2 regions of the Bacillus sp. URHA0034 genome follow, and region 1 is predicted to be linked to the other one. Evidence: a T-box and tRNA genes for the amino acid it is inferred to sense, from the RefSeq annotation. Region 1 holds a T-box; the other holds one or more tRNA genes.
The links. The T-box of region 1 lies ahead of trpS (tryptophan--tRNA ligase). A T-box ahead of a tRNA ligase gene usually reads a tRNA of that ligase, here a tRNA-Trp.
Positions count from the first base shown of each region.

Region 2: it has a tRNA-Trp gene. The T-box ahead of trpS (tryptophan--tRNA ligase) is inferred to sense a tRNA for this amino acid. The anticodon was not compared.

Region 1 is NZ_JBWCDK010000002.1:1,627,313-1,634,275, forward strand. It holds gene ACZ9EE_RS09750 (ABC transporter ATP-binding protein) at 1-159, opposite strand, end outside; gene ACZ9EE_RS09755 (ABC transporter ATP-binding protein) at 160-1,230, opposite strand; gene opp3C (oligopeptide ABC transporter permease) at 1,248-2,276, opposite strand; gene opp3b (oligopeptide ABC transporter permease) at 2,273-3,205, opposite strand; gene ACZ9EE_RS09770 (peptide ABC transporter substrate-binding protein) at 3,319-5,004, opposite strand; T-box leader at 5,641-5,895, shown strand; gene trpS (tryptophan--tRNA ligase) at 5,947-6,936, shown strand.
Region 2 is NZ_JBWCDK010000002.1:5,124,992-5,131,954, forward strand. It holds rRNA gene ACZ9EE_RS26885 (23S ribosomal RNA) at 1-2,260, shown strand, start outside; rRNA gene rrf (5S ribosomal RNA) at 2,338-2,453, shown strand; tRNA gene ACZ9EE_RS26895 (tRNA-Val) at 2,461-2,536, shown strand; tRNA gene ACZ9EE_RS26900 (tRNA-Thr) at 2,713-2,785, shown strand; tRNA gene ACZ9EE_RS26905 (tRNA-Leu) at 2,824-2,908, shown strand; tRNA gene ACZ9EE_RS26910 (tRNA-Gly) at 2,946-3,017, shown strand; tRNA gene ACZ9EE_RS26915 (tRNA-Leu) at 3,026-3,114, shown strand; tRNA gene ACZ9EE_RS26920 (tRNA-Pro) at 3,148-3,224, shown strand; tRNA gene ACZ9EE_RS26925 (tRNA-Ala) at 3,245-3,320, shown strand; tRNA gene ACZ9EE_RS26930 (tRNA-Met) at 3,345-3,421, shown strand; tRNA gene ACZ9EE_RS26935 (tRNA-Ser) at 3,446-3,538, shown strand; tRNA gene ACZ9EE_RS26940 (tRNA-Tyr) at 3,553-3,637, shown strand; tRNA gene ACZ9EE_RS26945 (tRNA-Trp) at 3,643-3,716, shown strand; tRNA gene ACZ9EE_RS26950 (tRNA-Leu) at 3,740-3,824, shown strand; tRNA gene ACZ9EE_RS26955 (tRNA-Gly) at 3,843-3,916, shown strand; tRNA gene ACZ9EE_RS26960 (tRNA-Ile) at 3,924-3,997, shown strand; gene mutM (bifunctional DNA-formamidopyrimidine glycosylase/DNA-(apurinic or apyrimidinic site) lyase) at 4,126-4,935, shown strand; gene ccpN (transcriptional regulator CcpN) at 5,138-5,785, shown strand; gene ACZ9EE_RS26975 (pyruvate, water dikinase regulatory protein) at 5,769-6,617, shown strand; gene ppdK (pyruvate, phosphate dikinase) at 6,620-6,963, shown strand, end outside.

The sequences.
Region 1 (6,963 bases):
AGTGGATTTACCACAGCCCGATTCACCTACAAGTCCCATTACCTCGCCTTTAAAGATATCGAAGCTGACATTATCAACAGCTCTTACTTCATTTGGCTTACCTGGATTAAAATATTGCTGTAAGTTTTTTATTTCAAGCAGTTTCTCTCTCTGTGCCATTTATTTCCCCTCCTTTGAACCAGGGAATTTGCCTGTACCTGCTGTGCCTACATACTGATTTTGACGCCTCTTAACTGCTTCAGGGGGCTCCACCTTAGGCGCATCCGGGTGTAATAACCATGTTGCAGCATAATGAGTATCGGATACTTTAAAGAATGGAGGCTCTTGCTCCAAGTCAATTTTCATTACATAAGGGTTCCGTGGTGCGAATGCATCACCTTTAGGAGGATCCAATAAATCCGGTGGTGTTCCAGGGATAGAGAATAATTCTTCATCTTCTGTATCCATATCCGGCATTGAACTAATTAGTCCCCAAGTATAAGGATGCTGCGGATTATAGAAAATTTCATCCGCCGTGCCAATTTCAACGATTTTTCCACCATACATTACCGCAACTCGATCGGCCACATTTGCAACCACGCCTAAGTCATGGGTAATAAAGATAATAGACGTATCAATCTTCTTCTGTAAATCCTTCATTAATTCTAAAATCTGAGCTTGAATGGTCACATCAAGTGCGGTTGTAGGTTCGTCCGCAATAAGAACTTTAGGATTACAAGCCAATGCAATTGCAATTACAACCCTTTGTCTCATACCACCTGAGAATTGATGCGGATATTGATCTACACGAATTTCCGGTTTTGGAATACCAACAAGCTTTAATAGATCGACCGCTCTTTCTCTTGCAGCATGCCTGCTCATATTTTGGTGCTTAATAAGCGGCTCCATAATCTGGTTACCAATCTTCATGGTTGGATTTAAGGAAGTCATTGGATCCTGGAAAATCATAGAAATATCTTTCCCGCGGATCTTTTGCATTTCTTTATCTTTTAATTTTGTTAAATCTTTGCCTTCAAAAAGAATCTGTCCGCCTTTAATTTCTGAATTATGTTCAGGAAGTAAACGCATGATTGATTTTGTTGTGACCGATTTTCCTGAACCGGACTCACCAACAATGGCTAAAGTTTCCCCATTATATAAATCAAAACTCACACCACGAATCGCTTTAACTTCACCCGAAAAGGTATGAAACGATATATTTAAATCCTTTATCTCTAAAATTTTCTCCATTTACATCCACCTGCCTTCTAATCACGCATTTTGGGATCCAATGCATCACGTAATCCGTCTGCAACAAGGTTGAAGCATACCATGATTAACGCAATCATAATGGACGGAATAATCATTTGATATGGAAAAGCGATCATTGATTTAAATCCTGCATTGACTAATGTTCCTAAAGATGCATGAGGTTCTTGTAATCCAAGCCCAATAAAACTTAAAAATGCTTCAAAGAAAATAGCATTCGGGATGGAAAACATCGTATTAATAATAATGACACCAAACATATTTGGAATCATATGTTTAAAAATAATAGACGAATTTGAAGCACCTAACGTTTTAGCTGCCAAAACAAATTCTTGGCCTTTAAATTTTAATACTTGCGCACGTACCACACGAGCCATACTTGTCCATCCCGTAATGGTTAAAGCGATAATAATTGGGACAATTCCGGGTTTTAACACGAGAATCATCAAAACAACCACAATAAGGTTCGGAATACCAACTATAACCTCGATGATCCTCTGCATTACACTATCTGTACGACCGCCCAAATAACCGGATATGGCTCCATAGGCGACCCCAATAGCCATATCAATTAACGCAGCCATGAAGGCGATAAATAATGATACTTGTGTACCTTTCCAAACACGTGCAAATTGGTCACGGCCTAAGCCATCGGTGCCAAACCAATAATAGGCATCTATTTTACGTACTTCATAGGCGTTATATTCAGTGCCATCTCTTCTAGTTAAGGTACCGTCAAATGGAAGCCAATGAACATTTTCTAATCCTTGTATACGCGGTGGCAAATTATTATGTTTAGTGTTTTGCGTGTCATAGGCATAAGGCGTAATCATCGGGCCAACGAAGGCCATGATAATCATAATTACCAGGATCACCATGCTGACTACTGCACCTTTATTTTTCCGGACCCTTAGCCAAGAATCCTGCCAGAAATTTAAACTTGGTTTTGCAATTTTTTCACTTTTTGATGGATCAATATGGGCAGGAGCAAACATATCCTTTGAAATTGTTATGTCTTTGTTGCTCATTTAGTTTTCCCCCCCGATACACGAATACGTGGGTCGATGATTCCATATAGAATATCAACAATTAAGATCACGACGATAAATAGTATAGCAAATAAAATGTTAGTTCCCATAATTACGGGGTAATCATTCATATTAATCGATTTAACGAACTGCTCACCAATTCCTGGAATACCAAAAATTTGCTCAATTACCAGTGACCCGGTCATCAAGCTAACTGCCAATGGTCCCAAGACAGTTACAACAGGAATTAAAGCATTTCTCAAGGCATGCTTAAAGCTTATTTGCCAGCGGCTTGCCCCTTTAGCTCTCGCCAAAGTGATATAATCTGATCCTAAAACCTCCACCATTTCCGTACGCATAAAACGGGCTGCGATTGAGATTGGGAACATGGCAAGTGCGATGGTTGGAAGGATCGTATACTCCGGTCCTTTCCATAACATTACTGGCAGCCAGCCTAATTTAACCGAAACATAGTATTGCAATAAACCAGCAAAAATAAAGGATGGAATAGACTTACCTACTACAGCGATAAAAGTAGAACCATAGTCAATCCATGTGTTTTGTTTTAGAGCAGCCAGCACTCCTAATAGGATACCTAAAATGGAACCTACAAGCATAGCTTGAAAACCTAATTGAGCAGAAGGTCCAAGACGATTTGCAATAAGTTCTGTGACAGGGGTATTATCAAATTGGAAGGACACTCCTAAATCCCCTTTTACCAAGTTCACCATATAGTTGAAATATTGAACAGGCACGGGGTCGTTCAAGCCATATTTATCCAGCAAGATATTACGCTGAACTTCATTAAGCTTTTCGAAGTTATTAAAAGGGCTACCAGGAATTAGCTTCATGAGGAAAAAGGTAAGCGATGTTACGATAAAAAGTGTAATAATCATATAGCCAACGCGTTTTAATATATATTTGACCATGCCTACACCTCCTAATTAATTAAATTTTCGACATATTACGACAATTCTCATACAGGTAAAAAGAGAGTATATTGATTAAATATACTCTCTTAATATTTGATTAGTTATAGTTACTATTTTGTGATTTTAATCCACTGGTAACTATAGTCAGGACCAAATGCATGGTGTGCAAAGCCTTTAACTTTTGGATTGATCAAGATGTTAACAGAACGTTGGTAAAGTGGTGCAATTGCAGCATCGTCCTCTAACAAGATTTTCTCAGCATCTTGAAGTGCTTTCCAGCGGTCTTGTGGCTTAGCAACTAGGTCTTCGTTAGCTGCTTTGATTAATTTATCAAATTCTGGGTTGCTATAGCTCATATGATTTTGGCCTCCGCCAGTAACCCATAGATCCATATATGTCATTGGGTCAGCATAGTCTGGTCCCCAACCACCCATTAATAAATCATAATCTTCAGCATCTTCACGCGCGATACGGATTTTGAATGGTACAGCCTCAATGGTAATCTTTAATCCTGGTAAGTTCTTTTCTAATTGGTCTTTGATGAAAGCATCAGTAACTTTTGAAGTTTCAGTGTCTTGACCAACATAAGTGAAGTTTACTTCTTTTAGACCAGTTTCAGCAAGTCCTTTTTTCCAAAGTTCTGCCGCTTTTTCTTTATCAGACTTTAGGTAAGTTCCAGCAGTATCACGGAAATCTTTACCATCTAAGAAAGCGAAACCTTTTGGAACTAGGAAGTCAGCCGAGATTGAACCGTTTGCTAATACATCATCAACTAAAGCTTTTTTATCAACAGAAAGTGCGATAGCTTTACGGATGTTAACATTTTTCAATGCTGGGTTCTTTTCGTTCATCTTTAACCACCAGATAGATGGTTCTTGGTAACGAAGTAGATCATCTGCTCCTTCAAATTGTGATAGGATAGCAGCTTGAGCTAGTTTAGGTGTAATATCCGCTTCGCCAGCAGTATATGCGTTTGCAGAAGCTTGTGGATCTTTTGAAACGTTGAAGTTGATCTTTTTAAGAGTAACGTCTTTTGCATCCCAATAGTCTGCATTCTTTTCTAATACCCATTCTTGTCCTGTTGGACCGTCCCACTTAGTCATTTTGAAAGGACCATTGTAAAGAATGTGAGCAGCATCTTTAGCATAATTAGTGCCTTGTGCTGTAACATACTTTTCGTTTTGAGGGTAGAATAATGGGAATGTTAAGTATGATTCGATGTATGGAAGAGCTCTTACTAGAGTGATTTCTACTGTATTATCATCTAATGCTTTAATACCTAAATCTTCTAGCTTAGCTTTTCCAGCTACGATTTCAGATGCATTTTTGATTTTACCTTCCATAAAGTATGCACCGTATGGAGCAGCTACTTTAGGGTCGATTGCACGTCTCCATGCAAATACGAAATCATTTGCAGTAACAGGGTCACCATTTGACCATTTTACATCTTTTTTCAATTTGATTGTGATAACTGTTTTGTCATCATTATAAGTTGGCATGCCATCAGCAACACCAGGAATAACTTTTTGATCTGGATTCAAACGATATAGACCTTCGTTTGTAGCATTAAGCGTTGTAAAGCTTAATGTGTCTTGAGACATTACACTGTCCATTGAAGGAATTTCAGCAGATTCCAAAACATTAAGTTCTTGTTTATCTGCTAATTGTTCTGTTTTACCAGTGCTTTTGCCATCAGACGAGCTTGTGTCTTTCTTACCACCGCCTGAACACGCAGCTAAAAACATGCTAAGTACTAGTGATAGTACTAAAAGTAGTGAAAGTTTTGATTTCTTCACTAGTAGACCTCCCTTTTCTATTATTCTGAAAAATTACTACATTCCCTATTATACATATTTTCAACAAATTGTACATTACTTTTTGAAAATTAATTTACATTTTCAATACAATCATTACGTAATGGCTACAATTGTCTATTATATAATGGAGACTTATACAGTAATTTTTTGTATACTATACCTTAGTTATACCTGTTAAATAAAGCTTTTTGGAGGTAATCTCTTGATATTAAACTTTAAGAAAAATCTCATAATTCTCACAATTACGCAATTCGTAATTGTCATAATATCATTTATTCTGTACCATAAAATTACACTAAATAGCTATATCGATATATCTTTTTTTGTTACTTCAGGGTACATTTTGTTATCTTTACTACTCTTTACCATCCATAGCGGATTTTATGATGTCATGTCAAAGTCCCTAAATCTTTTCTTTTCCCGCGGGAAAGATAAAAGAAGATTTGAGGACATTCCAGGTTTATCGGAATTAATCACAATAAATGGAAAGCCGCTCTTTCTTCATGGACTTATTACTGGATTATTAATGGCTGCCGCTCTCATTATCTATTATGTTTAACTAACTTGAAATGAATGTAAGATTTCAGCTATAATGTGACTAAACGCATATAATTTTCAAAAGCATTGATAAAGAGTAGTACGTATTTCCCTTCGATTCAGAGAGTTTGTGGCCGGTGAAAACAAACGCGAAAAAATACGGAATGGACTTTTGAGCCTCTGCCTGAACCTTATTTCACTTTCTAAATAATAGTAGGAGCAGACGTTTACCTTGCGTTAAAAGGACTTCACATCATCTAAAAAAGATGACTTGATACTGAGTGACTCATTTTGAGTAATTTAGGGTGGTACCGCGAACCATTCGTCCCTATAGTTTTTTAGGGATGAATGGTTTTTTTTATATATTTTTAGGAGGAAATCTTAATGAAAACAATTTTTTCAGGTATTCAGCCAAGTGGAACTATTACACTCGGGAACTATATTGGTGCTATGAAACAGTTTGTGGAATTACAACACGAATACAATTGTTTCTTTTGTATTGTCGACCAGCATGCCATTACAGTCCCACAGGATCCACAAACACTTAGGAAAAATATCCGCAGTTTAGCTGCATTATATCTGGCTGTTGGAATTGATCCGGAGAAGGCTACTTTATTTATACAATCGGAGGTTCCTGCACATGCACAGGCAGGATGGATTATGCAGTGTATTTCCTATATTGGTGAACTTGAACGGATGACGCAATTCAAGGATAAATCATCCGGTAAAGAAGCCGTTTCGGCGAGCTTATTAACTTATCCGCCATTAATGGCAGCTGATATCCTCTTATACAACACTGATCTTGTTCCTGTTGGTGAGGATCAAAAACAGCATTTGGAATTAACAAGAGACTTAGCTGAAAGATTTAATAAGAAATATAATGATATTCTGACTATACCTGAAATCAGCTTGCCTAAGGTCGGCGCTCGAATTATGTCACTTCAGGAACCGACTAAAAAGATGAGTAAGTCTGATCCAAATAAAAAGGCATTTATAACCCCTTTAGATGAGCCAAATCAAATTGTGAAGAAGATCAAGAGTGCTGTCACTGATTCCGATGGAATTGTTAAGTTTGATACAGTGAATAAGCCTGGAGTTTCTAACTTGTTATCGATCTATTCCATCCTTGGCGGTAAATCAATTGGAGAACTTGAAGAAATGTATACTGGAAAAGGCTATGGCGATTTTAAAGGAGATTTGGCTGATGTAGTGGTTAATTTCCTTAAACCAATTCAAGAAAGATACTACCATTTGTTAGAATCCAGTGAGCTTGATGATATTTTAGACCGCGGAGCTGAAAAGGCAAACATGGTTGCCAGCAGAACCCTAAAGAAAATGGAAAATGCGATGGGTCTAGGTAGAAAAAAACGTTAATAAGAAAAGCGCAAGCGCCTTGGTCAG
Region 2 (6,963 bases), 3.5 Mb from region 1:
GTCTGAATAGGGCGTATGAGTATGTGGTCGTAGACCCGAAACCAGGTGATCTACCCATGTCCAGGGTGAAGTCCAGGTAACACTGGATGGAGGCCCGAACCCACGCACGTTGAAAAGTGCGGGGATGAGGTGTGGGTAGCGGAGAAATTCCAATCGAACTTGGAGATAGCTGGTTCTCTCCGAAATAGCTTTAGGGCTAGCCTCACGTAGTTAGAGTCTTGGAGGTAGAGCACTGTTTGGACTAGGGGCCCTCATCGGGTTACCGAATTCAGACAAACTCCGAATGCCAAAGACTTATCCGTGGGAGTCAGACTGCGAGTGATAAGATCCGTAGTCAAAAGGGAAACAGCCCAGACCACCAGCTAAGGTCCCAAAGTATACGTTAAGTGGAAAAGGATGTGGAGTTGCTTAGACAACCAGGATGTTGGCTTAGAAGCAGCCACCATTTAAAGAGTGCGTAATAGCTCACTGGTCGAGTGACTCTGCGCCGAAAATGTACCGGGGCTAAACGTATCACCGAAGCTGTGGATTGACACCGTTGGTGTCAGTGGTAGGAGAGCGTTCTAAGGGCGTTGAAGCTAGACCGTAAGGACTGGTGGAGCGCTTAGAAGTGAGAATGCCGGTATGAGTAGCGAAAGATGAGTGAGAATCTCATCCACCGAATGCCTAAGGTTTCCTGAGGAAGGCTCGTCCGCTCAGGGTTAGTCGGGACCTAAGCCGAGGCCGAAAGGCGTAGGCGATGGACAACAGGTTGATATTCCTGTACCACCTCTTTATCGTTTGAGTGATGGGGGGACGCAGGAGGATAGGGTAAGCGCACTGTTGGATATGTGCGTCTAAGCAGTTAGGCTGAGAAGCAGGAAAATCCGCTTCTCGTAAAGGCTGAGCTGTGACAGCGAGGGAAATATAGTACCGAAGTTCCTGATTCCACACTGCCAAGAAAAGCCTCTAGCGAGATAAAAGGTGCCCGTACCGCAAACCGACACAGGTAGGCGAGGAGAGAATCCTAAGAATAAGGTGAGCGAGAGAACTCTCGTTAAGGAACTCGGCAAAATGACCCCGTAACTTCGGGAGAAGGGGTGCTCTTTGGGGTTCATAGCCTCGAAGAGCCGCAGTGAATAGGCCCAGGCGACTGTTTAGCAAAAACACAGGTCTCTGCGAAGCCGCAAGGCGAAGTATAGGGGCTGACGCCTGCCCGGTGCTGGAAGGTTAAGAGGAGGGGTTAGCTCACGCGAAGCTCTGAATCGAAGCCCCAGTAAACGGCGGCCGTAACTATAACGGTCCTAAGGTAGCGAAATTCCTTGTCGGGTAAGTTCCGACCCGCACGAAAGGCGTAACGATCTGGGCACTGTCTCAACGAGAGACTCGGTGAAATTATAGTACCTGTGAAGATGCAGGTTACCCGCGACAGGACGGAAAGACCCCGTGGAGCTTTACTGTAGCCTGATATTGAATTTTGGTACAGCTTGTACAGGATAGGTAGGAGCCTGAGAAACCGGAGCGCCAGCTTCGGTGGAGGCGTCGGTGGGATACTACCCTGGCTGTATTGAAATTCTAACCCGCACCCCTAAATCGGGGTGGGAGACAGTGTCAGGTGGGCAGTTTGACTGGGGCGGTCGCCTCCTAAAGAGTAACGGAGGCGCCCAAAGGTTCCCTCAGAATGGTTGGAAATCATTCGTAGAGTGTAAAGGCACAAGGGAGCTTGACTGCGAGACCTACAAGTCGAGCAGGGACGAAAGTCGGGCTTAGTGATCCGGTGGTTCCGCATGGAAGGGCCATCGCTCAACGGATAAAAGCTACCCCGGGGATAACAGGCTTATCTCCCCCAAGAGTCCACATCGACGGGGAGGTTTGGCACCTCGATGTCGGCTCATCGCATCCTGGGGCTGTAGTCGGTCCCAAGGGTTGGGCTGTTCGCCCATTAAAGCGGTACGCGAGCTGGGTTCAGAACGTCGTGAGACAGTTCGGTCCCTATCCGTCGTGGGCGCAGGAAATTTGAGAGGAGCTGTCCTTAGTACGAGAGGACCGGGATGGACGCACCGCTGGTGTACCAGTTGTCTTGCCAAAGGCATCGCTGGGTAGCTATGTGCGGACGGGATAAGTGCTGAAAGCATCTAAGCATGAAGCCCCCCTCAAGATGAGATTTCCCATAGCGTCAAGCTAGTAAGATCCCTGAAAGATGATCAGGTTGATAGGTCAGAGGTGGAAGCGTGGCGACATGTGGAGCTGACTGATACTAATCGATCGAGGACTTAACCATAGTCTATAAGGCGAACTCGTTTTTACTTCTTCTACACATTATCTAGTTTTGAGAGAACGAACTCTCTAATTAAATAGTCTGGTAATTAAGGCGAGAAGGTCACACCCGTTCCCATACCGAACACGGAAGTTAAGCTTCTCAGCGCCGATGGTAGTTGGGACTTTGTCCCTGTGAGAGTAGGACGTTGCCAGGCTTTATCTGGAGGATTAGCTCAGCTGGGAGAGCATCTGCCTTACAAGCAGAGGGTCGGCGGTTCGATCCCGTCATCCTCCACCATAATTTTTCCTTAATTTACGACGCCGGGGTAGCTCAATTGGTAGAGCAAGACCGAATGAGCTTCTTGAATAAACTTCAGCATACTGACCGAGCTGCTACTTGAATAATCTTTCTGAGGTCAGGATGACGGTAACAACGACAGCGTGTTTGAAATTATTATATATTCCTTACTTTACGCCGGGGTAGCTCAATTGGTAGAGCAACTGACTTGTAATCAGTAGGTTGGGGGTTCAAGTCCTCTCGCCGGCACCTTTTTTCTTACAGCTGCTTTTTACTTATTTGAATATGCGGGTGTGGCGGAATTGGCAGACGCACCAGACTTAGGATCTGGCGCCGCAAGGCGTGGGGGTTCGACTCCCTTCACCCGCACCAAAGTTTTTTCGAATGCAAAAAATTATTTATTCATAATGCGGAAGTAGTTCAGTGGTAGAACACCACCTTGCCAAGGTGGGGGTCGCGGGTTCGAATCCCGTCTTCCGCTCTCAAATTGCCGGGGTGGCGGAACTGGCAGACGCACAGGACTTAAAATCCTGCGGTAGGTGACTACCGTACCGGTTCGATTCCGGTCCTCGGCACCATACTTTTTGCACTAGCAAATAGTCTTATAATTTCGGGAAGTAGCTCAGCTTGGTAGAGCACTTGGTTTGGGACCAAGGGGTCGCAGGTTCGAATCCTGTCTTCCCGACCATGAAACTTCTTAAACAAAATGGGGTCTTAGCTCAGCTGGGAGAGCGCCTGCTTTGCACGCAGGAGGTCAGGGGTTCGATCCCCCTAGACTCCACCAATGCTTAAAAAAAAATGATATTATGGCGGTGTAGCTCAGCTGGCTAGAGCGTACGGTTCATACCCGTAAGGTCGGGGGTTCGATCCCCTCCGCCGCTACCATAATTATAAATGTGGTTTTTAAATGGAGGAATACCCAAGTCCGGCTGAAGGGATCGGTCTTGAAAACCGACAGGCGGGTTAAACCGCGCGGGGGTTCGAATCCCTCTTCCTCCGCCATTTTTATATTCTTTGGAGGGGTAGCGAAGTGGCTAAACGCGGCGGACTGTAAATCCGCTCCCTCAGGGTTCGGCGGTTCGAATCCGTCCCCCTCCACCACTTATAGGGGCATAGTTTAAAGGTAGAACTAAGGTCTCCAAAACCTTCAGTGTGGGTTCGATTCCTACTGCCCCTGCCAAATTTAATTTTGTTCTACTACTTGCCGATGTGGCGGAATTGGCAGACGCGCACGACTCAAAATCGTGTTCCGTGAGGAGTGTCGGTTCGACCCCGACCATCGGTACCATCTAGGATTAATACTATTGCGGGTGTAGTTTACTGGTAAAACCTCAGCCTTCCAAGCTGATGTAGTGGGTTCGATTCCCATCACCCGCTCCAAATTAAAGGGCCTATAGCTCAGCTGGTTAGAGCGCACGCCTGATAAGCGTGAGGTCGATGGTTCGAGTCCATTTAGGCCCACTCATAAATTAAATGATCAAACCGAACAGTCACTGTTCGGTTTTTTTGTATTATTAAAGTATTTATTCATTTTCTATAATGTAATTGGGAACGATACTAAGAAAATGGAATGGGGGAGGAGTCAATACATGCCTGAGCTCCCAGAGATGGAAAATTATAAGAACCAATTAAAACAAAAAATTGCTAACCAAGTAATAACTGACGTTCAAATAAATCGTGAGAAATCGATTAACATCAATCCTGATCTTTTCAAAAAAACTGTGCAGCACCAGCAAATAATCGATATCAAACGTCGAGGAAAGCACCTTCTATTCCAGCTGCAAAATGATCAAACGCTATTATTACACTTAATGTTAGGTGGATGGATGTTTTTTGGAACTGAGTCGGACAAACCTAACAGAACAATACAGGTGCGTTTATCATTTGGACAAAATCATCTTTATTTTATTGGTCTTCGTTTAGGCTATTTACACCTATATAATCAGATCCAAACAGAGGAAAAGCTGTCGGAATTAGGGCCAGAGCCATTAGATCCAAAATTTAACGAAAATGATTTTTTAAAAATTATAGGTAGTAAACATGGCCGTTTAAAAACGACATTGCTCGATCAATCATTTATTGCCGGCATCGGAAATTACTACTCTGCAGAGATCTGCTTTCATGCTGGAATAAAACCAACTAAGGATATTGATGACATAAACGATGGTGACCGAAGCCAACTATACGATTCAATGAAAAATGTTCTTCAGGATGGAATTAAGCACGGCGGTTATATGGATAATCCGCTCTATAAGGGTGACACATTAACAGGTGGTTTTAATCAACGATGCCAGGTTTATGACCGGGAAGGCCAACCGTGTAATCGGTGTGGAACAACCATCATTATTGAAATGATTTCCTCCAGAAAAACATTTTATTGTCCTAATTGCCAGAAATAATGAAGTTATATAAAAAAGGCTCAAACGATTTAACACGATCGTTTGAGCCTTTTTTGTGATTCATTAATCAATCGATATCATGTTTATTTTTTAACAAAAAGTGGTTTCACTTTATACATTAATGTTATATACTAAATATAAATAAGTATAACACATTTAAAGTGAGTTTAATTATTATAGGTTATTAATAGGGTAAAGGGGGGTGGTAACGATAAAACTTTCAAAGCGTCAGGACGAAATTCTGGAAATTGTTAAACTTAATGGACCAATTACCGGGAAAGAGATTGCTGAAAAGTTGTCTTTATCAAGGGCGGCGTTAAGACCTGACTTAGCCATCTTGACCATGTCTGGCAATATTGATGCCAGGCCGCGTGTTGGATATTTTTATAATGACAAATTTAAGGTAAAGCGCCAAGCGGAGAGAATCCTGCATCAAAGTGTCAATAATTATAAAGCACACCCTATTGTAGTTGGAAAATCAACATCTGTTTACGATGCCATTGTCCATTTATTTTTAGAGGATGTTGGTACACTTTACGCGGTTGATTTAGATGGTCATCTAGCTGGGGTGATTTCAAGAAAGGATTTACTTCGAGCATCATTAGGTAATCAAAATCTTTCAGAGTTACCAGTCAGCGTCATTATGACGAGAATGCCGAATATTATCACCATCTATCCGGAAGAAACTTTACATGAGGCAGCTAAAAAAATGATTCAAAATCACATTGATTCCCTTCCTGTGGTCCGGGAAAGTGACGGACAAGAGAATACATATTTGTTAGTAGGGCGAATTACGAAAACAACAATCACAAGGGCATATTTAGAAATGATGGATGAAAAATCAGACTAAGGGAGTGGCTGGCATTTTGGCACAAAAAGAAGTGGTTTATGTGGTTTCCGATTCAGTTGGGGAAACAGCAGGATTTGTTGTGAAGGCGGTTGCAACCCAATTTAATGGGGGCCAGGTTGACATACGTCGTAATTCCTATGTCGAAGATCTTGAGGATATTGAGGATGTCATACTATTAGCGCTGAGGTCTAATTCGATTATCGCTTATACGATTGTCATCCCATCCTTAAAGGAGTATTTAGACCGTCGTGCTGCTGAAGAAGGTATTATGGCAGTCGATTTACTGAGTCCATTAATGAATGCATTTGAAACCAAATTTAATAAGGCACCGCATCACCGACCAGGATTAATGAGGAAACTCGATGAGGAATACTTTCGAAAAATAGAAGCTATCGAATTTGCCGTTAAGTATGATGATGGACGTGACCCAAGAGGTCTAACAAAAGCGGATATCGTCTTAATCGGTGTATCGCGAACTTCCAAAACACCGCTGTCGATGTATTTAGCGCATAAACGATTTAAAGTGGCCAATGTTCCGCTTGTGCCGGAAGTGCAGCCCCCGGAAGAGTTATTTCAGATCCCAAGAAAGAATTGTATCGGGCTTATTATCTCACCTGACAAGTTAAATGAAATCCGCAAAGAACGACTAAGAGCGTTAGGTTTAGCTTCACGGGCAAACTACGCCAGTTATGAGAGGATATTAAAAGAACTAGACCATGCAGAAAAAATTATGAAGCGGGTGGGCTGCCCCATCATTGATGTATCAAATAAAGCAGTGGAAGAAACTGCAGGTTTAATACTAGACGTTTTAAAAAAAGAGAGGAGCTTTTAGTGATGGAGAAATTTGTTTACTTATTTGATGAGGGACACGGTAATATGAGAGACTTACTCGGGGGTAAAGGGGCAAATCTCGCAGAAATGACTAGAATTGGCCTTCCCGTGCCATTTGGTTTTACGATAACGACCCAGGCCTGTAATGCTTACTATGAAGCTAGTAAAACCATTCCAGCAGAAGTAGAAAAACAAACGCTGGAAGCTCTATGCGGCTTAGAAGAAAAAATGGGAAAAAAATTGGGCGACCCCAAAAACCCATTATTAGTGTCAGTACGGTCAGGCTCCGTTTTTTCAATGCCAGGGATGATGGATACAATTTTAAACCTCGGAATGAACGATGAAAC